Halococcoides cellulosivorans: one gene and its partner. The protein of the gene in region 1 binds, or shares a complex with, the protein of each later gene. Links are inferred from orthologs where the notes say so. Each region holds a gene or a part of one and is shown in the gene's direction. Other genes may lie near its edges. The genes, in order: HARCEL1_RS10745 and HARCEL1_RS09480.

Region 1 (10,516 bases):
GTTCGTGAGCGGTGCCGATCGCATCGGCCTCACGCCGAACGCGATCAGTTGGCTCGCGCTCGTGCTCGCGGTCGGCGCGGCGCTATCCTTCGCGCTCGCTGGCGAGCGCACGCTCCTGTACGCGCCCGCCGCTGTGGTCGTGCTCGCGAGCGGTGCGTGTGACGTTCTCGACGGCGCGCTCGCGCGCCACCAGGGGTCGAGTTCGCGCGCGGGTGACTTCCTCGATCACGTCCTCGACCGGTACGCCGACCTGGCGATCGTCGCGGGCCTCGCGGTCGGGATCGGCCGGCTCGACCTGGGCTTCGCGGCGATCACGGGCGTCGTGTTCACCTCGTATCTCGGGACACAGGCCCAGGCCGTCGGCCTGAATCGCGCCTACGGCGGGGCGCTCGGGCGGGCCGACCGCCTGGCGCTCGCGGCGGTCGTCGGCCTGATCGCCGCGACGGACGTCTCGCTGGCGGGCCACTCCCCGATCGCGTGGCTGCTCGTGATCTTCGCGCTCGCGGGCCACGCCACCGCCATCCAGCGGTTTATCGTCGCCTATCGCGACTTGCGCGAGAACTGATCCAGGCCGACCTGCCGATACGGCCCCGGCGGATCCCGAACCCACGCCGACGAGTTGTCGCGCTCGCGGTCGGGGTCCGGGGTCGATGGGGCCACGTCGGGGTCCGCGGCGGCCTCGAAGCCCGGACAGTCCGGGCCACACTCCGCGCGCGGGTCGACGATCCGGTCGGCCCACGCACAGTCGGGCAGCGTCGCCGTGCCGACCGAGACGGCCGAACACCGCGCACAGGCCGGCCAGTCCGATCGCGAGGGTCGCCAGCCCGCGCCGTAGGCGCGCTCGGCGATCGCGATCCGCCGGCGGCGTTTCGCGCTCTGATCGACCGTCTCGATCGTCCACGCGCCCGGATCGCGATCGAGCACTTCGAGGCCCCAGTCGTCCGGATCGAGTGAAAGCGCCTCGCGGACGACACGGCGCTCGCCGCTCGCGGGGTCGAACTGCCAGATGCCCACCGGATCGGGCACGCGGTGTTCGTGCGCCCCGGTGACGTGGGAGGCGGTCACGAGCACGACGCGGTCGACGACCCCGAGGCTCACGTCGTGGCGCACCTGGGCGCGGAGGTCGCCGGGTCGATCGAGGTCGGGTTTGTTCTCGATCGCGACGATCGAATCGACCCAGTCGTCGGGATACGGCCGGGCAAGTCGGTAGGTCGTCCGCCGCCCGTCGCGCTCAGCGACGAGCGCGCCCGCGTCGAGAGCGTGCTCGATCGCGCGCTGGGCGTGCTCGGGGTGGGCATCGACCGCGGCGGCCGGGCGCGGGTCGCTCGCCGCGAACGCCTCGATCACGACCGGCGGAATCGCCCGATCGGTGATCGACGCCCGAGTCTCGAAATCGGGCCCCGGGTCGAGAACGATCACGTCCGCGATCCGGCGCGTGTCGACACCCGTCCCGATCTGGCGAGCGAGGACCCGGTCGCGCTCCTCGACGTGGGCACACACCGCGAGTTCGAACGCCGCTTCGCGCACGACCAGTGATCGGACCGGTGGCTCAAAACGCCCCCGACCCGGGAAAGATTGACATCGGCCCGGCCGCGACCGCCGTTCATGGACGACGATCGGGGCTGTCCGAAGTGCGGTCACGAAGAGACCGACGTGGGCGAGATCGCGACCACTGGCACCGGCCTCTCGAAGCTGTTCGACATCCAGACGAACAGCTTCAACGTGGTCTCGTGTACGAACTGCGGGTATTCGGAGCTGTACCGGGACCGGACCAGCGGGTCGAGCGACATCGTCGACGTCTTCCTCGGGTGAGCAGCGTGACTGGTGGCACGGGCCTCGCGATCGTCCTGTTCGCGATGACCGTCGGCCTCGGCGGGGGGCTCGCCCTGTACGCACTGGTGCGGGCCGAACACGACCGAAGGGTCACCGATCGCGAGACCGCCGAGCGACTGGCCCGGCGCGATCGGGACTGACCCGCGGGTCGTCACCGACTGCCAGGTCAATCACGACCGGCGAGCCGCGACGCTCTTGGGGCCGGGCCGCGAAGGGCGTGCGTGCTCTTCGGGTATCTGTTCGCCGGCGTCGCTGCGTTGCTCTTCGGCGTCTACCTCGTCGCGATCAAGGAGTATTTCACCGACTATCCGTTCCCGATCTTTCTCGCGACGATCAACTCGATCGCCCTGTTGACCTACCTGCCGTTCGCGGTGCTCACGCTCGACGGGCCCGCACTCCCCGGTGGTGCGGACCCCCGGACGGTGGGGACGATCGTCGCCGTCGCCGTGCTCACCGGCGTCGCCGTCCTCTTCTTTTTCCACGCGCTCGTGCGTGGCGAGGCCTCCTACGTCGCGCCGATCAGCAAGATCGTCCCCGTGTTCGTCCTCCCGATCGAGGTGATCGCGCTCGGTGAGATCCTCTCGGGACTCCAGATCGCGGGCGTCCTCGTCGCCACGGTCGCGATCTACGTCGCGAACTACCGCCCGGGCGAACTGTTCGAGCCGATCCGCCGTGCGGCGACCTCGCGGGCGGCCCAGTTGGCGCTCGCGAGCGCGCTCACCTTCGGGTTCGTCGACGTGGGCAAGCGCTTCATCGTCGATGCCGACCACCTGGGCGTCCCCCCACAGACGTACATTCCGATCATGTTCGCGATCACGACGCTGATGGTGCTGCCCTTCGCCGTCCGGCGGGAGATGCCCACGGGCTTTCGGGACGACCTCCCACTCTTTCTCGCGGCGGGGCTCCTCGTCGCCGTCGGGAATCACCTGGTCTTGCTCGCCTTCCAGGTGATCCCCGCGAGTGTGGGGTCACCGATCGTCAACGCCCAGGCCGTCGTCGCCGTCCTGATCGGCGGCTTCGTGCTCCACGAGAAGTACCTCCGCGTGCGACTCGTCGCCGCGCTGCTCGCGGTGCTCGGCATCGCGATGATCACGCTCGGATAGCGACAGGCCATCGAGACCGAACCGAGTCGGTCAGACGTCTTCGAACAGCGCGAGGACGTCCTGGAGGTCGACGCTCCCGTCCGAATCGACGTCGTAATACTGGCTGTTGGCGGCCACAGCCTCCGTGCCGGTGTGCTGGAACAGCGCGTTCACGTCGGGGAAGTCGATCCGGCCGTTTCCATTCAGGTCTTCGTAGAGGCCATCGCCGTCGGGATCGGTGGCCCCCGGATCGGCCGGCCACGTCGGGCCCGACTCCGGCGTCGGCGTCGTCGTCGGATCGGTCGGCGTCGGCGTCGGGTCGCCCTCGACGAACACGTCGAATCGGACGCTCCCGGAAAAATATGGGGGTGCACTGTACTCGGCCACATAGCCCGTGGTTTCGGTCGGACGCACCGTCCGTTCGCGGCCGGTCGATCCGTCGTCCCAGAACCAGTCGTAGACACTCCCACTGGTCACGTGCAGTGCGAGTGTCACCGGCGTCCCCGGGGCCACGGTGACACTGGTTGTCTCCTGAATCGGCCCGTCGTCGACCTGGATAGTGGGTTCGATTTCGGGGGGCGTATGCCCCGTGATCACTCGCGTCGAGGTGGTCCGGGACGTCGGCGTCTCGTCGTCCGTGGCCGCTGTCGACTCCGCCCCACTCGCGACGTGGCTCCCGACGACGACCCCGCCCAGTGTCGTCGCCAGCCCCGCCTTGAGCGCGCTCCGTCGGGTGCAAACCTGGTCCTCCTCCGGTGATTGTGATCGGTCGGGCATAGATTGACGCTCTCGTTCGAACTAATTTGTTTTCTGACGCCGTTAATCTATTGGAAAATAACTGAGAGTCACAACCATCGGACGAAGAAACCGCCCCGATGGGGCTTCAGACAACCATTCAGTCCAGATCGGCGGAAGCGAATCGGCTCCACAGTCGCCAGCGCTGGCGTCGCATCGGTCCGCTCGGGACTCCCGACAGCCCACCGAGAACAACGCCTTTATCACCGCCACCGGCCGAAACTCCGGTACGATTACTCCCGAGATGACAGAACATCGTCAACCGGAGGTGAACATTGGTCTCGTCGGGCACGTCGACCACGGCAAGACGACGCTCGTCGAGGCCTTCAGCGGGGAGTGGACCGACCAACACTCCGAGGAAATGAAGCGGGGCATCTCGATCAGACTCGGCTACGCCGACGCGACCTTTCGTCGGTGTCCGGAGTGTGAGGACGCGGCGGGGTACACCGTCGCAGAGACCTGTCCCGAACACGACTGTGAGACCGAGTTCTTGCGGACGGTCTCCTTTGTGGACGCGCCGGGCCACGAGACGCTCATGGCGACGATGCTCTCGGGCGCGGCGATCATGGACGGCGCCGTGCTCGTCATCGCTGCGACCGAGGACGTCCCCCAGGCCCAGACCGAAGAGCACCTGATGGCGCTGGACTCGATCGGCATCGAGAACGTCGTCGTCGCACAGAACAAGATCGACCTCGTCGACCGCGAGCGCGCCGCAGAGCACTACGAGCAGATCCAGGAGTTCATCGCGGGGACCGTCGCGGAGGACGCTCCGATCGTCCCGATCAGCGCCCAACAGGAGGTCAACACCGACCTGCTGATCGAGGCGATCGAAGAAGAGATCCCCACGCCCGAGCGCGATTCCGACGCCGACGCCGAGTTGCTCGTCGCCCGGAGTTTCGACATCAATCGTCCGGGTGCGACGCCCGATCAGTTGACGGGCGGCGTCGTCGGCGGCACCCTGCTCAGCGGCGAACTCACCGTCGACGACGAGATCGAACTCGTGCCCGGCCGCGAGGTCGAGTCCGGCGGGCAGACGACCTACGAGTCGATCACGACGACGCTCCGGTCGCTCCAGGCCGGTGGCGACCCCGTCGACTCGGTCCGTCCGGGTGGGCTGCTCGGCGCGGGCACCGGCCTCGACCCGTCGCTCACCAAAGGCGACGCACTCGCGGGCCAGGTCGCCGGCCCGCCGGGGACGCTCCCGCCCGTGCGGGACAAATTCACGATGAAGATCGACCTGCTCGATCGCGTCGTCGGCGCAGACGGTGACGTCGACGAGGTCTCGACGGGCGAACCGCTGATGTTGACGGTGCGCACGGCGACGACGGTCGGATCGGTCACGAGCGCGCGCGGCGGCGAGGCCGAGGTCGCGCTCAAGCGCCCGGTCGCCGCCCGAGAGGGCGCGAAGATCGCGATCAACCGCCGCGTCGGGTCGCGCTGGCGGTTGATCGGCATCGGCACGCTCGACGGCTGAAAGACCACCTTCCTTCGGGCGCACGCCCGGTCGTCCCACCCAGGCAGTCACGTCGCTCGACCCGGCCCGGTTTCACAGGACGACGGCGTACACGACTGCGAGGAGAGCGATCGCGACGAGCGCACCCTCCTCGTGCTGGACGCCCAGAACGCGCGGATTGATGAGCCCGTAGACGCCCACCGCGAAGACGGGCACTGCGAGACTCCCGAGCACCGTAACCGTCGTCGACCCCCCTGCGATCGAGCGGGCACCCGCCACGACGAACGGTACTGTTAGCACGACGAAACACGCCGCGTAGAGGCGACCGCGAATGCGATGGCCTCCCTCCGGCCGATCCGTGAGCCGACGCATGGCCGAGACGACGACCCACGCCACCTTGGTCCTTCTCGTCACGTCGACGGGGCTGCTCGTCGATCTGCGTCGAGCGCCGCGTCGGTGCCGTCCGCCCGGTCGCCGTGGGCGAGCGCGCGAGGATCGCGATCGAGTGCCGCGTCGGCACCGGCGGCTGATCAGTCCTCACCGACGTCGTCCCAGAGTTCGTCGACCCGGTCGCTGGGGTCGCCACGGTCGATATTCCGGAGGTCGAGCCCGTCCGCTTCGACGTCGAGTTCCAGTCGGTCGATCACGGTTTCGTACACCTGGTGGTGGTTCCCGTCCGGGTCGATATGCGTGTGCTCGACGAGCATCTCCGCCTCGACCATCTCCGAGACGCGGCGGTAGATCGTCGATTTCGCGACGCCACACTCGGTTTCGAGGGTCCGCACCGAGGCTGGCGATCGCCCCGCGACGACCAGAATCTCTCGAACGACCGGATCGCCAAGCAGGTCCAGGACGGTGTCGGCCTCGAAGGTCACAGGACCGACTGTATCGGCGTCGAGCGGTTAAGCGTTCGCCAGCCCCCGGCCGAGAGTTGCCGGTTGCGTGTGCCTCACTTGTCGTGACTGCGTGCCCTGCTCCTGTGAGCGTGACACACGACACGGTCCACCACGCCTCGGTCGTGCGTGGGCCGCATGGAGGTGACCGATGGACGCGACAGCAGTGACGCGACGGCAGTATCTCGCGAGCACCGGCGGCCTCGCCGTCCTCGGACTCGCCGGCTGTTCGTCCGGCGACGGCGGAGCGGGCCCGGACGGCAGCACCGTCGAGATGGTCAGCAACGGCGACGGCCACCACTTTCACCCGCACGTCCTCCGGATCGAACCCGGCGAGACGGTCACCTGGACGCTGGAGAGCGGCGTCCACACCGCGACGGCGTACGCGTCGGCCAACGATCGCCCGGACCGAATTCCCGAGGCTGCGGCGGCCTGGGACAGCACCACCATCGCGGAGGAGGGCGCGGAGTTCACGAAGACCTTCGAAATCACGGGCGTCTACGACTACTTCTGTCGACCCCACGAGGCCGGCGGGATGCTCGGGTCGATCGTCGTCGGGGAATCGAGCGACGGCCCGGGGCTGGCTGCCCCGCAGTCCGCCCTCCCAGAGGGTGCGCGGACGAAGATCGAATCTTTGAATCACGAGGCCACGGAGGGCGAGAGCGATCACGATCACTGACGCGACAGCCCGGTCGATCCGAAACGGTCAACTGGCTCGACGGCGACCGTCCGTCGGATGCCCCCCACAGTCGTCCTCGACGCGAACGCCCTCATGGCGCCCGTCGAGGTCGGCGTCCGCGTCTTCGACGAGTGCGACCGCCTGCTCGGGAATCCCGACTACGTCGTCCCCGCGGCCGTCCACGCGGAACTGGAACGACTCGCCGCGGGCAGTGGCGAGGCCGCGACGGCCGCCGGCGTCGGCCTCGACCTGGCCGAGCGGTGTACGATCCGCGAGACGCCCGCCGAATCGGGCGATCAGGCCGTCGTCGACCTCGCTCACGAGCCCGGCGTCACCCACGTCGTCACCAACGACGCCGCGTTGCGGCGGGTGTTGCTCGACGCGGGCGTTCCGGTAGTTAGTTCAAGGGGCCAGCACAAACTCACGCTCACTCGACCATAACATGTACAAACGCGTCAGACTCCGGGATACCGTCGAGGTGCCCCCCGAACACCTCGACGACGTGACTCCGGAGCTCATCACGAAGCTGCTGCGGGACAAACTCGAAGGACGCCTCGACGAAGAGGTCGGATCGGTCGTCTCGGTGATCGACGTCCACGACATCGGCACGGGCGCGGTCGTGCCCAACCAGCCCGGCGTCTATTATACCGCCGAGTTCGACGCGATCACGTTCGACCCCCACATGCAGGAAGTCGTCGACGGCGAGGTCGTCGAAGTCGTCGAATTCGGCGCGTTCGTCGGCCTCGGCCCGGTCGACGGCCTCCTGCACGTCTCACAGATCGCCGACGAATACCTCGCCTACGACGGCGAGAATCAGCGGTTGGCCTCACGCGAGGACGACAAGGCCCTCGGCGTCGGCGATTCGGTGCGCACACGGATCGTCACCAAATCGATCGACGAGCGCAACCCGCGGGACTCGAAGATCGGCCTGACGGCCAAACAGGTCGGCCTGGGCAAACTCGGCTGGCTCGACAGCGAGTACGAGGCCCGCCAGGCACAGACGGGTGAGGCCGATGGCTAAGCGACTCGTCTGCCGGGAGTGTCACCGCGTCCAGGACGCCGAAATCACCGAGGGCGACGCCTGCATGGCGTGTGGGTCGAACTCGCTGACCGAAGACTGGGCGGGCTACGTCGTGATCGGCCACCCCGAGGACAGCGAGATCGCCACCGAGATGGAGGTCACCGAGCCCGGAAAGTACGCGCTGAAGGTCCGCTAACCGTGTCCGCGCCCGACGATCGCTCCGACGTGCTCGTGAGTGTCCCGGATCAGCTTCGGGACGACCTGCGCGAGGCGCTCGGCCCGGTCTACGAGGACGCGGCGGCACTGCTGGCCGACGTCGACGGCCCGATCGCCGCGGTGGGCGACATCGTCACCTACCACCTCCTGGAGGCGGGTCACTCACCCGCGCTCGCGCTCGTCGACGAACGCACCGAGCGGTCGGCCGTCGAGGAGACGGTCCTGGAGTCGGTCCGTCCGGACCAGGGTGGGCCCGACGCGTGGTTCGATCAGCGCATCGAGACCGCGAACCCCGCGGGCACGATCACGACGGCGCTGCTCGAAGCGATCGAGGTGGGCCTGACCGTCCCCGAGCAACGCGTGCTCGTCCGTGTCGACGGCGAAGAGGACCTCGCGACCCTGCCCGTCGTCGCGCTCGCGCCGTCGGACTGGACGGTCGTGTACGGCCAGCCAGACGTCGGCATGGTCGCTGCCCCCGTCTCGACGGCGACGCGATCGACCGTCCGCGAGTTGATCGGTCGGATGGACGGCGAGTCCGAGCGCCTGCTCGACCGACTCGACACGAACGCGGCCTGAGATCGGTGTCACGGGCGGCGCCACGCCGTGAGAGCAATACTCAAGGATTAATACCCGGGGGGTCGAACGGATCCGGACAGAATGGACTTCGCCGTGCTCGTCGCCCGTGGCGTCTTGATCGTCATGCAGTTCGTCGTGTTCGGACTCTCGCTGGGCATCACGGTCATCAGCTTCCAGGCCTACCGCGATTCGGGCAGTGAGCGTCTCCAGTACGCCTTCATCGGCTTTGCCTTCCTCAGTATGGGCGTCGCGCTGGGGAACGTCGTCACCCAGATCGGGACGTCGGCCGGCGGATCCGAACTCCTCCAGGTGTTTTTCCACACGACGCGGATGGTTCCGTTCGCGGTCGGGTTCGCGGCGCTCTACGTCTCGCTGTACCGCTAGTCGGCCGTCTGGAGCCAGAAGTCACGTCGTTTATAGGACTGGAGCGCGTCTAGATGTGCAATGACCGACGGAACGCACGTGACGCGACTGTTCGGGGGGCCGGGGAGCGGGAAGACGACGGCACTGCTCGACCGGGTCGAAGAGATCCTCGACGGTGACGTCGACGTTCGAGACATACTGGTCGTCTCGTATACCCGGGCGGCCGCGGCGGAGATTCGCGAACGCCTGGCCGAGCGGTTGGACACGACGCCTCGGCACCTCCAGGGCAACGTCTGTACGATGCACGCGAAAGCGTACGAACTGCTCGATCTGTCGAGTGCCGACGTCGTCGACGAGTCCGCCAAGGAGGCCTTCTGTGACGAGTTCGGGATCGACTACGAAGACGAAAACGACAGTTCCCGACATCGCACCGCCCGGTCGACGACGATGGGCAACAAGATCATCGCCACCAGCCAGTGGCTCCAGCGGACCGGTCGCGACGTCGCGGACTGGTACGACGTCCCCTTCCAGTGGAACGACGACGAAGTGCGTCTCCCGCCGGAGATCGACGACAACGCCCAGACCGGCAACAAGTACACCCCGACCTGGCCCAGCGACGACGACCGCGTGGACGTCCCCGAGGCGATCCGGGCCTGGCGCACCTACAAGGGTGACAACGGCATCGTGGGCTTCGCAGACATGCTCGAACGGGTCGCCCAGCGCTCGCTGGTCCCCTCGGTCGATTACCTGGTGATCGACGAGTTCCAGGACATCACGACGCTGCAACATCAGGTCTACCAGGAGTGGAAACCGTACGTCGACACCGTCCTGATCGCCGGTGACGACGACCAGGTGGTCTACGCCTGGCAAGGCGCCGACCCCGATCTCTTGCTCGACGAACCGGTCGACGAGGACGTCGTCCTCCCCAACTCCTATCGGTTGCCCTCGAAGATCCTCGACGTCGTCAACCGCGAGGTCGAACACATCGACAAACGCCAGGACAAGGACCTCGACCCGCGCAAAGAGGGCGGCACCGTCGAGGCCGTGCGCCGGCCCTCGATGCTCGAAGTCGTCCGGAACGTCCGGGGGACCGTCGAGGAGACCGACGGGTCGATCATGCTCCTCTTTCGGGCGCGCTATCAGATGTTTCAGTTCATGGACGAGTTCATCGACGAGGGGATCCCCTTTAGCGTGTTGACCGATCAGCGGATGTGGACCGATCGGCTCACTCAGTACGTCCGCGGGATCGAAAACCTCGATTCGGGCGAGGAACTCACCGCGCTGCAGGCCCGCCGCCTGGCCGATATGTTCGCAGACTCGGCGTTTGGGACGGGCGAGCGTGACGACCTGTTCGACGCCATCGACGAACTGACCGATGCCGCCGAGACGGACGATCTGACCGAGATTCCGATCGATCCGGATCTGATCGACGAGCACGTCCCGTTCGCACCCGATCCGAGCGCCGCGGCGGACATGCTCCGGAAGGTCACGAGTTTCCAGGAGTCCTCGATCGAGGCGTACTTCGCTGGCGACTATCAGGGGATGGATCCGAACCGCGTCCGCGTCGGGACGATCCACTCCGCAAAGGGTCGTGAGGCCGATCAC
Region 2 (10,469 bases), 260 kb from region 1 along the record:
TAGTACAGCGCCCCGCACAGCGCGATCGCCCCGCCGACCGCGAGTGCGACCGGTGGCGCGACCCACGTCCAGAGCGCGCCACCGAGCGCCGCACTCGGGATGACGACGACGTTGCGCACCAGATAATAGGTTCCCGTGACGCGCCCGCCGGCGTCCGTGGCGGCCGGCCCGACGATCGCCGCCTTGTGGGCGGGCAAGCCCGCGAACCGCAGGCCCGACGCCCCGAAGACGACGATCATCGCCCACGGCTTCGCGGGCGCAACGATCAGTGCGAGTGGGATCAGCCCGTAGACGGCGAACCCACTCGCGACGACGGGCTTGTACCCGATCCGATCAGCGATCGCCGCCGCGGGTATCATGACGGCGATCGCGACGCCCATCTCCAGGCCGAACAGCAGGCCCACGAACGTCGCGGGCGCGAGATCGATCGCCCAGGTCCACTGGCCGACCGCGATCGTCTCCAGGCCGACCGCGAGCCACCGGGTGACGACGAGGACGAGAAACACGTAGACGACGCCGTTGCCGAACCGGACGAGCGTATCACCCACGAGCAGCGGGCGCAGGGACGGCGGCATCGCCCGGAGGTCCGCGACGATGCGATCGATCCCCGCGAACGCCCGCCCGATCGAATCCTGGCTCGCGTCGTACAGGCGGTGCTGGACGAGGGTCCCGAGCGCGCCGGCCCCGACCGCGAGCGCGAGCACGTATCGAAACCCCGCCTGGAAGTCCGCGCCCTGCGCGACGAGCACGGCCGCAAGCACCGGGCCGAGCAGAAAGGCCAGCCGACGGACGCTCTCGGTGCTCGCGAAGCCGGCGGCGAGTCGCCCCGGCGCGGTGGCCTGGCGGACGACCGCGAACGTCGCGCCCAGACCGAACGACTTCCAGGCCTGTGCGAGCAGGAGGCCGACGAACACCCAGATCCAGGGCTCGACGACGAATGGGCCCACCTGGATCGGCCCGAGCCAGGAGGCCCCCAGCCAGACTGCGAAGCCCAACGTTGCGACCGCGCCGAACAGCGTCAGCGCCCGCCGCGAACCGATCCGATCCGAAATCGCACCCCCGGGGTACGGATAGAGCGCGCCGATGGCGTTGCCCACCGTCCCGAACAGGCCGACGACCAGCCCCGACGCGCCCAGCACCTGGAGGTACTCCGGGAGGTATCGTGTCGTCATCTGAAAGCCCAGACTGAACGCGAACATCGCCACCGAGAGGACGAGGACGCCACGATCGAACGCGAACACAGTATCGAGTCGGTCCCGGACGGGCGAGCGGCCCATACGCCGTCTGGTCGCGCCGGTGCCAACAGTGTTCGGGACGCCGGGACCGCGTCACCCACGTTGAAAGCCTTAAACGGACCCTTCCACAACCTCGTAGTATGGATTACGACGAGATGCTCGACCGCGGCATGGACGAAACACCCGAAATCGGCGACCGGAGCGGCCGGTTCGAGGTCCCCGACCCGACCCTCCGCCAGGAGGGCAACGTCACCGTCTTCGAGAACTACCAGTCGGTGATCGACGACATCGACCGCGACGAAGAGCACGCGATGAAGTCACTCCAGAACGAACTCGGGACCAGCGGGCACATCGACGAGAGCGGGCGCGCTCGCCTCACCGGCGAGTTCAGTCAGCGCCGAATGGCCGACGCCCTCGACGCCTACGTCGAAGAGTTCGTGATCTGTCCGGAATGTAACCTTCCAGACACGCATCTCGAACGCGAACAGGGCGCGCTGCTCTTGCAGTGTGAAGCCTGTGGGGCCCGATCCTCGACGAACTCGTAGAGTCCCCCCACCGCCGGTCGTCGTGGACGCGTCGTGGAATCGGGCCCAGAAACGCGAGTTACTCGAAGTCGGATTCGAACTCGTCGTCCGAGGAACTCGACTCGGTCGATTCGACCGTCTCGGACTCGCCACGACCGGACTCCGAAGACGACGAGACCGCGCCGTCTTTGATCTCTTCGAGTTCCTGTTCGACTTCCTCGCGGCCTTTCTTGAACTCGCCCATCGCCTCGCCGGTCGAGCGAGCGAGCTTCGGAATCTTGTTCGCGCCGAAGAGCAGGACGGCGATCAGGAGGATGACGAGCAGTTCGGGCCCCCCAGCCATGCCACCCATACCCGGGATCAGGACGATCATGTCTACCATCTGTACCCCAATGTAGCCTGGTTCCGAATATAGGCTTTTTGTTCGGCCGTGTTGGACTGGCGCACGGACCGATCGACGGCTCCTCGTTTTCGAGCGCCCACGACCGGGAACCGACCGCACGAGGGCGATCGATCGAAACCTTCAATGGGGGCCACCCGATACGACTGAATGCACACCAGCGAGGGTTCGTGGTCTAGGCTGGTTATGACACCTCCTTGACATGGAGGAGGCCGGCGGTTCAAATCCGCCCGAACCCATCAGCATTTTCGCGGATCGAGGCTCCACCGAGCGAAGCGGAAACGCGCAATGGTGAGGGCGGATTCGAAACAGGGAACGACTGGGAGCGACGCGAGCGGTGAAACCGCGAGCGAAGCGAACGGGAGTGACCGAGGTTCAAATCCGCCCGAACCCACGAGACGACCTTTTTACGTCGACGGATCGCTTCCAGCGACCCGATCTGCTCACGGCCGCGAAGTCGCCGGTCGGGATCGAACAGCGGGCACACCCTGAGGCAAGGGACAGGGGCGTTCCGGGCACCCATATGGAACAGGCGAGGTAAGACATACAATGACCCAGGAACGAACGGACCCGTACGACCGATTTGCATCCCAGGCCGAAAGCTACGGGGTCGAACTGACCGAGGTGTCGCCCGAAGCGGTCGCCGGGGCGATCGCGGACGCGATCGATCCGCCGGCGATCGGAACGGCGCTCCCGTGGGACGACGTTGCACTACCAGCAGGCGTCGCGACAGAACCGACCCCGACGGACATCGAGGCGGCAGTCACGGGCGTGACGGCCGCGTCGCTGGCCATTGCCGACTACCGGAGTGTCGTCCTCCGGATGGACGAAGCCGGTAGCGAGCCGGTCAGCCTGTTCAACGACCGCCACGTCGCCGTGCTCCGCAAGGACGACCTCGTCCCCGACATGGAGGCGGCGTTCGAGTGGTTCGGTGAGCACCTCCGCGAGACACGCGACTCCGCGATCATCGCGACCGGTCCCTCGGCCACCGCCGACATGGGGGCGCTCGTCCAGGGTGCCCACGGCCCGAAAACCGTCGAGGTGATCGTGATCTCATGAGTTCGAACCGTGACGCGAAGGCAGCCCACATCCGCCACCTCATGGCGACGGAGGGCGAGGCCGTCGGGACCAACACCCGAGAGTTCAACGACGGGCGGTACGCGTCCGTCGCGAAACTCGACGACTACGAGGCACTCAAAGACGAGGCCCGCGCGATCAAAGCGGACGCCATCGAGCGGTTGCCCGCCCTCATCGACGAGCTCACCGAAACCATCGAAGACAACGGGGGCACCGTCTACGTCGCGGACGATGCTGCCGACGCGAACGCGTACATCGCGAAAGTCTGTGCCGACCGCGACGCCGACCGCCTCGTCAAGAGCAAATCGATGACCAGCGAGGAAATCGAGGTCAACGACCACCTCGAACGAGAGGGCGTCGACGTCGTCGAGACGGACCTGGGCGAGTGGGTCCTTCAGGTCGCCAACGAAGCGCCAAGCCATATCGTGGCTCCGGCGATCCACAAGTCACGGGCGGCGATCGCTGATTTGTTCACCGCGACCTTCGACCCCGACGAGGACCTGGAAACCGCCGAAGAGCTGACGATGTTCGCCCGTGAGCGTCTCGGCGAGTTGATCCAGGGCGCCGACGTGGGTATGACGGGCGCGAACTTCATTACCGCCGACTCGGGAACGATGGCGCTCGTGACGAGCGAAGGCAACGCCCGCAAGACAGTGGCCGTCCCGGAGACACAGATCGCCGTCGCGGGCGTCGAGAAGATCGTTCCGAGCGTCGAGGACCTCCAGCCGTTCGTCGAACTCATCGGCCGGTCCGGGACGGGCCAGGACATTACGAGCTACATCTCGCTGTTGACGCCCCCGCTGGACTCGCCCACCGTCGATTTCGACGACCCCGACACGCCGATCGGCGGCAGCGACGACCGGGAGTTCCACCTCGTGTTGATCGACAACGGCCGGCTGGCGATGCGCGACGACGAAGACCTCCGGGAGACGCTGTACTGCATCCGCTGTTCGGCCTGTTCGAACACGTGTGCGAACTTCCAGTCCGTCGGCGGCCACGCCTTCGGCGGCGAGACCTACTCCGGCGGGATCGCGACGGGCTGGGAGGCCGGCGTCCACGGCATGGACGCCGCGGCGGAGTTCAACGACCTCTGTACGGGCTGTTCGCGGTGTGTCGAGGCCTGTCCGGTCGGGATCGACATCCCGTGGATCAACACGGTCGTCCGCGACCGGATCAACTCCGGGACGGACCCGAACGCGGAGTTTCTCGTCGACGGCCTGACCCCCGACACGGAGTCATCGGGGCCAGGACTGCAAAAACGGCTGTTCGGCAACTTCGAGACCCTCGCGACGCTGGGATCGACGTTCGCGCCGCTGTCGAACTGGATGGCCAACGCCGGGCCGGTCTCCCGACTCCTCGAAACGGTCGCCGGCGTCGCCCACGAGCGCGACTTCCCCGCGTTCCAGCGGACGACGTTCCGCGACTGGGTCGCAGACCGCGATCGGGCCCCGCCGAGCGATCCCGACCGGACGGTCGTGCTCTACCCCGATCTGTACACGAACTACATGCTGGTCGAGCGCGGGAAGGCGGCCGTCAGGACGCTCGAAGCCCTGGGTGTCGAAGTGATCGTCCCGCCGGTCCCCGGATCGGGGCGCGCGCCACTCTCCCAGGGGATGATCGACACCGCGCGGACCAAAGCCGAGCGCGTGACCGAGACGCTCGGGCCGTACGTCGAGGACGGACACGACGTGCTCGTCATCGAGCCGAGCGACCTCGCGATGTTCCGCGAGGACTACGATCGGCTGGTGGGCGACGCCGCCGCTCCGCTCGCAGAGCACAGCTACGAGATCGTCGAGTACGTGTACGGACTGTTCGCCAACGGGGCGGACCCCGAGGCGCTGACCGTGGCCGACGAGTCGGTCGCCTACCACTCGCACTGCCAGCAGCGGACGATGGGACTCGAAGCGCCCACCGTCGCGGTCCTCGAAACGTGTGGCTACGACGTGACGACCAGCGACGTGGAGTGCTGTGGGATGGCCGGGTCGTTCGGGTACAAAGAACAGTACTACGACCTCTCGACGGACGTTGGATCGAACCTCGAAACACAGCTGCGTGACGCCGACTGTGACCACGTGATCGCGAGTGGCACCTCCTGTACCGATCAGATCGGGGATCTGCTCGGTGAAGAGCCAGCGCACGTGATCGAGCTCATCGCGCCCGAGAAGCCAGACTGACGGCGGAACGGATGGCTACTCCTCGATCGTCACGGATTCCAGGACGATATCGGCGTTCGGGTTGTCCTGGGGGTCGGTATCGACCGCACCGATCTGTTCGACGACGTCCATGCCGTCGACGACCTCACCGAAGACGGCGTGCTTGTCGTCGAGATGCGGCGTGGCGGCGAGTGTGATGAAAAACTGCGAGCCGTTGGTGTCGGGGCCACGATTGGCCATCGACAGCGTGCCCGCCGAATCGTGGCGCAGCTCGTCGTGGAACTCGTCGTCGAAGGTGTAGCCCGGGCCGCCGCGGCCGGTCCCCGTCGGATCACCAGTCTGGATCATGAAGTCGTCGATGACGCGGTGGACCTCGACGTCCTCGTACAGCGGATCGACGCGCTTCTCGCCCGATTCGGGGTCCTCCCAGGCACCCTCACCTGGGCCGACGTCGGCGTCCTCGTAGTCGGACTCGGTGGCGTGATCGACGAAGGCCTCGACGGTCCGGGGTGCGCGCTCGGCGAACAGTTCGACCTCGACGTCGCCCTCGCTGAAGTGCAGCGTGGCAGTGGGATTGTCGCTCACGTGCGCCGCGAGGAACGCTCGCCAGAAAACCGTGCCGGTCGATCCTGCTCAGCGCCCGACGTCGACGGGGATCGACCGCTCGGTCGTCTCGGGTGTCGAGAGAACGTAGATCGCCTCGGTCGCGCCCCCGAACAGGAACGCGAAAAAGTGCGCGAAGTGGGCGATCGGACTCGCGCCGGCGGCGACGGCGATCGCGAAGAGGCCACCGAGCAGCGGGACGATCGTGGCGACGATCGCCGTCTGGCGCGTCTCGACCGACTGGCGCTGCAGAGCGATCCCCACCGCGCGAACCAGCGCCGCCGCCATCACGCCAAAGGCCGCGGCGCTCGACCCGATCGCCGGGCCGACGACCGTCCCGACCCAGACGACATTCGAGAGGCCATGCGAGACGCCCACCACGAGCGCGACGTGGCGATTGCTCGTCAGCCAGGTCAACAGGACGCCGAACGGCACGAACAGAACCATGTTCCCCGAGAAGTGCGCCCAGCCGTCGTGGACGACCATGCTCAGCATGTACCACAGCGGATTCAGGAAGGTGACCAGCGAGACGTCGACCGCGGTGTCGGTCACACCACCCCACAGAAAGAGGGCACTCGTCGCGACGACCAGCCCGACCGTGATCGGAACGTACCCCAGCGCGCGCCACAGCCGGGAGGCCCAGCGGGCGGTCATGTCCACGGCGGATCGACCAGCGCAGCCATCGAATCGAGCACGTAGTCGGGTCGGCCCCCGTGATCGGAGCCATCCGACAGCCAGACGGCGTCCAGCCCCGCGGCCTGTGCGCCGGGGACGTCCGAGACCAGCGAGTTGCCGACGTGGACGGCGCGCTCGGCAGGCACGCCGAGCGCGTCGAGCGCGCGATCGAACGGTTCGGCGGCGGGCTTGGGCGCGGCGTCGGTGCCCGCGAACACGGTCGTCTCGAAGCGGTCGTCGATGCCCAGACTCGCGAGTTTCTGGGTCTGCATCTCGGGGCCGCCGTTGGTGACCAGGCCCAGGGCGTACTGCTGGGCCAGGCTCTCGATCGCGTCCTCCGCGCCAGGCAGAAATCGGACGTTCCCGTAGTCGCGCTCGGCGGCGAACGCGTCAGCGATCGCCCGGCCCGTCGCGGGGTCGTGGTCGTCCGCCCGGGCCAGACTGGCGAACGCCGCGCGGCGGATCTTCTCGACCGTCTCGCCCGCGTCCGTGTGTTCGACGAATGTCTCGTAGTACGCTCGCCCGTCGAAGAAGGGCTCGACGCCGACGCGATCGAACGCGATGGCGAGGATCGTATCGGCGCTCCGGCGGTACTCACAGATCGTATCGTCGAGATCCAACAATACGGCCTCGACACCACTCATAGACCGGCTTGGGTCGAGTGGATCAAAACGACACCGGTCGGCACACCGACGCGCACAGGCGGCGGCGCTACGTCCAGGGGACCGATCGGTCGGTGCGCTCGCCCGCGACGCTCTCCTCCATCGTCGCGGGGACGTCCGCGCGGTTCGCGAGCGCCCACATCAGTTTCACCGTCGCGGTCTCGGGCAGCGTGTCACCACCCTCGACGACGCCCGCCGCCAGCAGGTCGCGCCCGGTGTCGTACACCCGATCGCAGACCCGCCCTTCGACACACTGGCTGGTCATCACGACCGGCGTCTCGGGCGCGATCGAATCGATCCGATCGATCCACGTGCGGTTGACGTGGCCCAGGCCCGTCCCCTCGATCACGATCCCCGCGCCGTCGGCCACCGCGTCGAGCACGCTGGGGTCGCTGCCCGGCGCGAAGGTGACGCGTTCGACGCCGTCTTCGAACCCGATCGCACGGTCGATCTCGCCGCCGCGTTCGTCGACCGGGCGGCGATACTCGACGGCGCCGGTCGCGTACTCGACGGTCCCGATCGGCTTCGCCCCGACGGTCTCGAAGGCGTCGCGTCGCGAGGTGTGATTCTTCCGCGCGCGCGTGCCGCGATGCAGTGCACACCGATCGTCGCTCGACCCCTCGTGCATGCAGATCAGGACCTCCGCGGCGTCGCTTTTCGCGGCCTCGACCGCCGAGACCGCGTTCATCACGTTGTCACTCGACGGCCGATCCGCCGAGCGCTGACTGCCGGTGAAGACGATCGGGACCGGGGTGTCGAGCGCGAACGCGATCGCACTCGCGGTGTAGGCCATCGTGTCCGTGCCGTGCATCACGACGACGCCGTCCGCGCCCGCCTCGATCTCGTCAGCGATCGCCTCCGCCAACTCGGCCCAGACCTCGGGCGTCATGTTCTCCGAGAGGATATTCGCGACGACCCGGCCGCGGTAGTTCGCCCGCCCGGCGAGTTCGGGGACGGCGCGCAGGACGTCCTCGGCGTCGAACTGCGCGGTGACCGCGCCCGTGCGGTAATCGACCGTGGAGGCGATCGTGCCACCGGTCGAGATCAGCGCGATCGTCGGGAGATCGTCGTCGAACGCGACTTCGGATTCGCCAGTCTCGGCCTGGGCGCTCTCGACGTCGTGGACGTCGGTCGCGAGCACCTCCGGGTCGGCGCTCGCGCGGTCGATCCCAACGTTGTAGCCACTCTCCAGTTTGACGACGAGGTGATCGTCGGTCGAGGAAGGGAGAAGAACGCCCTCGACGGACTCGCCGGCCCGGTCGAGAGCGATTCGGTCGCCTGGGTGCATACCGGTCGGGACGATTGCGACGCCCTTGAATCGTCCGTTCCGCTGCGTCCCGGTCGGCAGAGGGTCGACCGGCATCAGCGGACTTCGTCGACGGTCTCGATCCACGCGGCCAGCGTCTCCGGGACGCGATCCCCGACGAGACGGCGGGCCTCGATCAGGGCCGTCACGCCGTCGAGACTCGCGGGATCGCTCGCACGCGCGATCAGGTCGATCGTCGTCGCGTCGTGATCGGCCGCGACGGCGCGCTCAGCGAGCGTCCGAATCGCCGGCGATGCGAGCGCGTCCGCGAAGTCGATCGGGGCGGTGAACCCGGCGTAGGCGACGCGTCCGCCGGGGGCCGGCCCGAGCACGACGTCGGCGGTCCGCAACTGGATCGTCGCCTGGTCGAGCGTGGCCCGATCGACGATCGCACCCGAAAAGACCACCCCGACACTCGACGCGCCCGCCTCTATGAGGTGCGTGACGGTGTTGCCCAGTCGCGCCGCGGGCGTCGACCCGACCTGGGGTTCGATCCGCGGGGTCGTCTCCAGGTCGCGATCGAGGGTGGCCTCGACCGCGTCGAGTGCGCGATCCGCGGCCCGATCGGCGTCGCTGTCGATCGGTGCGACGGTCACCAGCAGGTCACTCCCGCTCGCCTGGACGGCCCGACAGGCGTCGATCAACAGTGCTTCGCGAAGCGTGACGAGCGCCTCCGTGTCGAGTGCTGTCTCGGCAAAGGGGCCGTCCGAGACGGCGGCCTCGACTGGCGGCGGCGTCCGAACGACGATCGTCGGCATACACGCGCTCGGAGAGCCCCGGACAAGAGCGGTGCGGTCGCGGCCGTCCGGACGGTGAGCCGATCACACCCGCGACGCTCAGACGCCCGCGAGATCGATGAACGTCTCGATGCCCGCGTCCGACCCGACGACGATCGCGACGTCACCCGCCCGAAGCGTCGTCTCGGGATCGATCTCCGTGAGCATCTGCTCGTCGCGATCGATCGCGACGATCGAACAGCCAGTCCGCGAGCGGACGTCGAGGGCGGCGATCGTCTCGCCCGCGAGACGGCCGACCGCGACGCGCTGGATGCCGAAGCCACGGTCGTACGCCATCGGCTCCTCGCCCAGCAGCGATTCAGCGACCATCCGAGAGCTGACCGTCGAGACCGCGAGCACGTAGTCCGCGCCGGCGCGATACAGTTTCTGGACGTTCTCGGGGTCGTTCGCGCGCGCGACGATCTCGACGGTCGGTGCGAGTTCGCGCACGACGAGTGTCGTGAAAATCGAGTCGGTGTCGTCCGGCACCGCGACGACCACCGACCGGACGTCCGAGAGATCGATTCGCTCGAAGGTGTCCGGATCGGCCGCATCTCCGACGACGTCGACGCCCGATCCAGCGTCGCGATCGATCGTCGTACAGTCCAGTCCCGCCGAGGTCAGGCAGGTCACGACGGTCGACCCGACCGACCCCAGGCCACAGACGACGACCGACCCCCCGCGTCGATGTCGGCGTTCGGCCCGCGCCAGATCGCGCACCGCGCTGACCTGAGTTTCGTTGCCCGCGACCAACAGGACCGTCCGGGCGTCGATCCGCGCGTCGTTGTCGGGCGGGATCTCGAAGGCCCCCTCGAACCACGCGCCGACGACCTGTGCGCCCGTCCGCTCGCGAATCTGGCTGTCGACCACCCTCACGCCGTCGAGCGCGCTGTCGGGCTGGACGGGCACTTCCGTGAGTTCGAAATCGTCGGCAATCTCGACGTCGTCGTCGACGTCGATATCGAGCGCGGCCGTGACCTTGTGGGCGAGACTCTCCGCGACGAGCTGTCGGGGGTAGTATACTTCGTCCACGCCCGCCAGTCGGTAGTACTCCGCGA

Evidence for each region.
Region 2: the proteins of HARCEL1_RS10745 (region 1) and HARCEL1_RS09480 are in contact, whole or in part, in a crystal structure (PDB 2QMU), measured with the Saccharolobus solfataricus proteins. The link is inferred for Halococcoides cellulosivorans from one-to-one orthologs. Residues at the interface, in WP_009988771.1 of Saccharolobus solfataricus: Trp33, Pro65, Glu66, Gln148, Val151, Asp152, Val154, Ser155, Lys156, Ala159, Leu160, Tyr163, Arg164, Lys167, Ile180, Ile181, Pro182, Val183, Ser184, Leu186, His187, Ile189, Asn190, Asp192, Ser193; in WP_231918336.1 of Saccharolobus solfataricus: Met1, Leu2, Arg4, Leu5, Tyr6, Lys8, Leu9, Pro10, Ile106, Lys108, Lys109, Glu110, Lys111.

The regions. Positions count from the first base shown.
Region 1 is NZ_CP028858.1:2,161,576-2,172,091, forward strand. Bases 3,220-6,069 are described here. They hold HARCEL1_RS10745 (translation initiation factor IF-2 subunit gamma), read left to right. Parts: upstream 3,220-3,954; coding sequence 3,955-5,184; downstream 5,185-6,069. Other genes in these bases: HARCEL1_RS10740 (dockerin type I domain-containing protein), read right to left, coding at 3,220-3,692; HARCEL1_RS10750 (hypothetical protein), read right to left, coding at 5,257-5,559; HARCEL1_RS10755 (winged helix-turn-helix domain-containing protein), read right to left, coding at 5,694-6,038. Also shown: HARCEL1_RS10720 (CDP-alcohol phosphatidyltransferase family protein), read left to right, coding at 1-565; HARCEL1_RS10725 (DUF5787 family protein), read right to left, coding at 541-1,527; HARCEL1_RS10730 (zinc ribbon domain-containing protein), read left to right, coding at 1,606-1,812; HARCEL1_RS13425 (hypothetical protein), read left to right, coding at 1,809-1,973; HARCEL1_RS10735 (DMT family transporter), read left to right, coding at 2,055-2,936; more of HARCEL1_RS10740, read right to left, coding at 2,967-3,219; HARCEL1_RS10760 (cupredoxin domain-containing protein), read left to right, coding at 6,208-6,735; HARCEL1_RS10765 (PIN domain-containing protein), read left to right, coding at 6,793-7,176; HARCEL1_RS10770 (DNA-directed RNA polymerase), read left to right, coding at 7,178-7,756; transcription elongation factor subunit Spt4, read left to right, coding at 7,749-7,952; HARCEL1_RS10780 (GTP-dependent dephospho-CoA kinase family protein), read left to right, coding at 7,955-8,548; HARCEL1_RS10785 (DUF7521 family protein), read left to right, coding at 8,630-8,932; HARCEL1_RS10790 (UvrD-helicase domain-containing protein), read left to right, coding at 8,993-10,516. UniProt on the Methanocaldococcus jannaschii protein: eIF-2 functions in the early steps of protein synthesis by forming a ternary complex with GTP and initiator tRNA.
Region 2 is NZ_CP028858.1:1,906,772-1,917,240, forward strand. What follows is about bases 275-3,077. They hold HARCEL1_RS09480 (translation initiation factor IF-2 subunit beta), read left to right. Parts: upstream 275-1,375; coding sequence 1,376-1,780; downstream 1,781-3,077. Other genes in these bases: HARCEL1_RS09475 (MFS transporter), read right to left, coding at 275-1,277; tatA (twin-arginine translocase TatA/TatE family subunit), read right to left, coding at 1,839-2,132; HARCEL1_RS09495 (LUD domain-containing protein), read left to right, coding at 2,709-3,077. In the rest of the region: more of HARCEL1_RS09475, read right to left, coding at 1-274; more of HARCEL1_RS09495, read left to right, coding at 3,078-3,218; HARCEL1_RS09500 (LUD domain-containing protein), read left to right, coding at 3,215-5,410; HARCEL1_RS09505 (peptidylprolyl isomerase), read right to left, coding at 5,426-5,974; HARCEL1_RS09510 (rhomboid family intramembrane serine protease), read right to left, coding at 6,023-6,646; HARCEL1_RS09515 (HAD family hydrolase), read right to left, coding at 6,643-7,311; Glu-tRNA(Gln) amidotransferase subunit GatD, read right to left, coding at 7,379-8,617; HARCEL1_RS09525 (hypothetical protein), read right to left, coding at 8,692-9,393; HARCEL1_RS09530 (potassium channel family protein), read right to left, coding at 9,472-10,469. UniProt on the Methanocaldococcus jannaschii protein: eIF-2 functions in the early steps of protein synthesis by forming a ternary complex with GTP and initiator tRNA.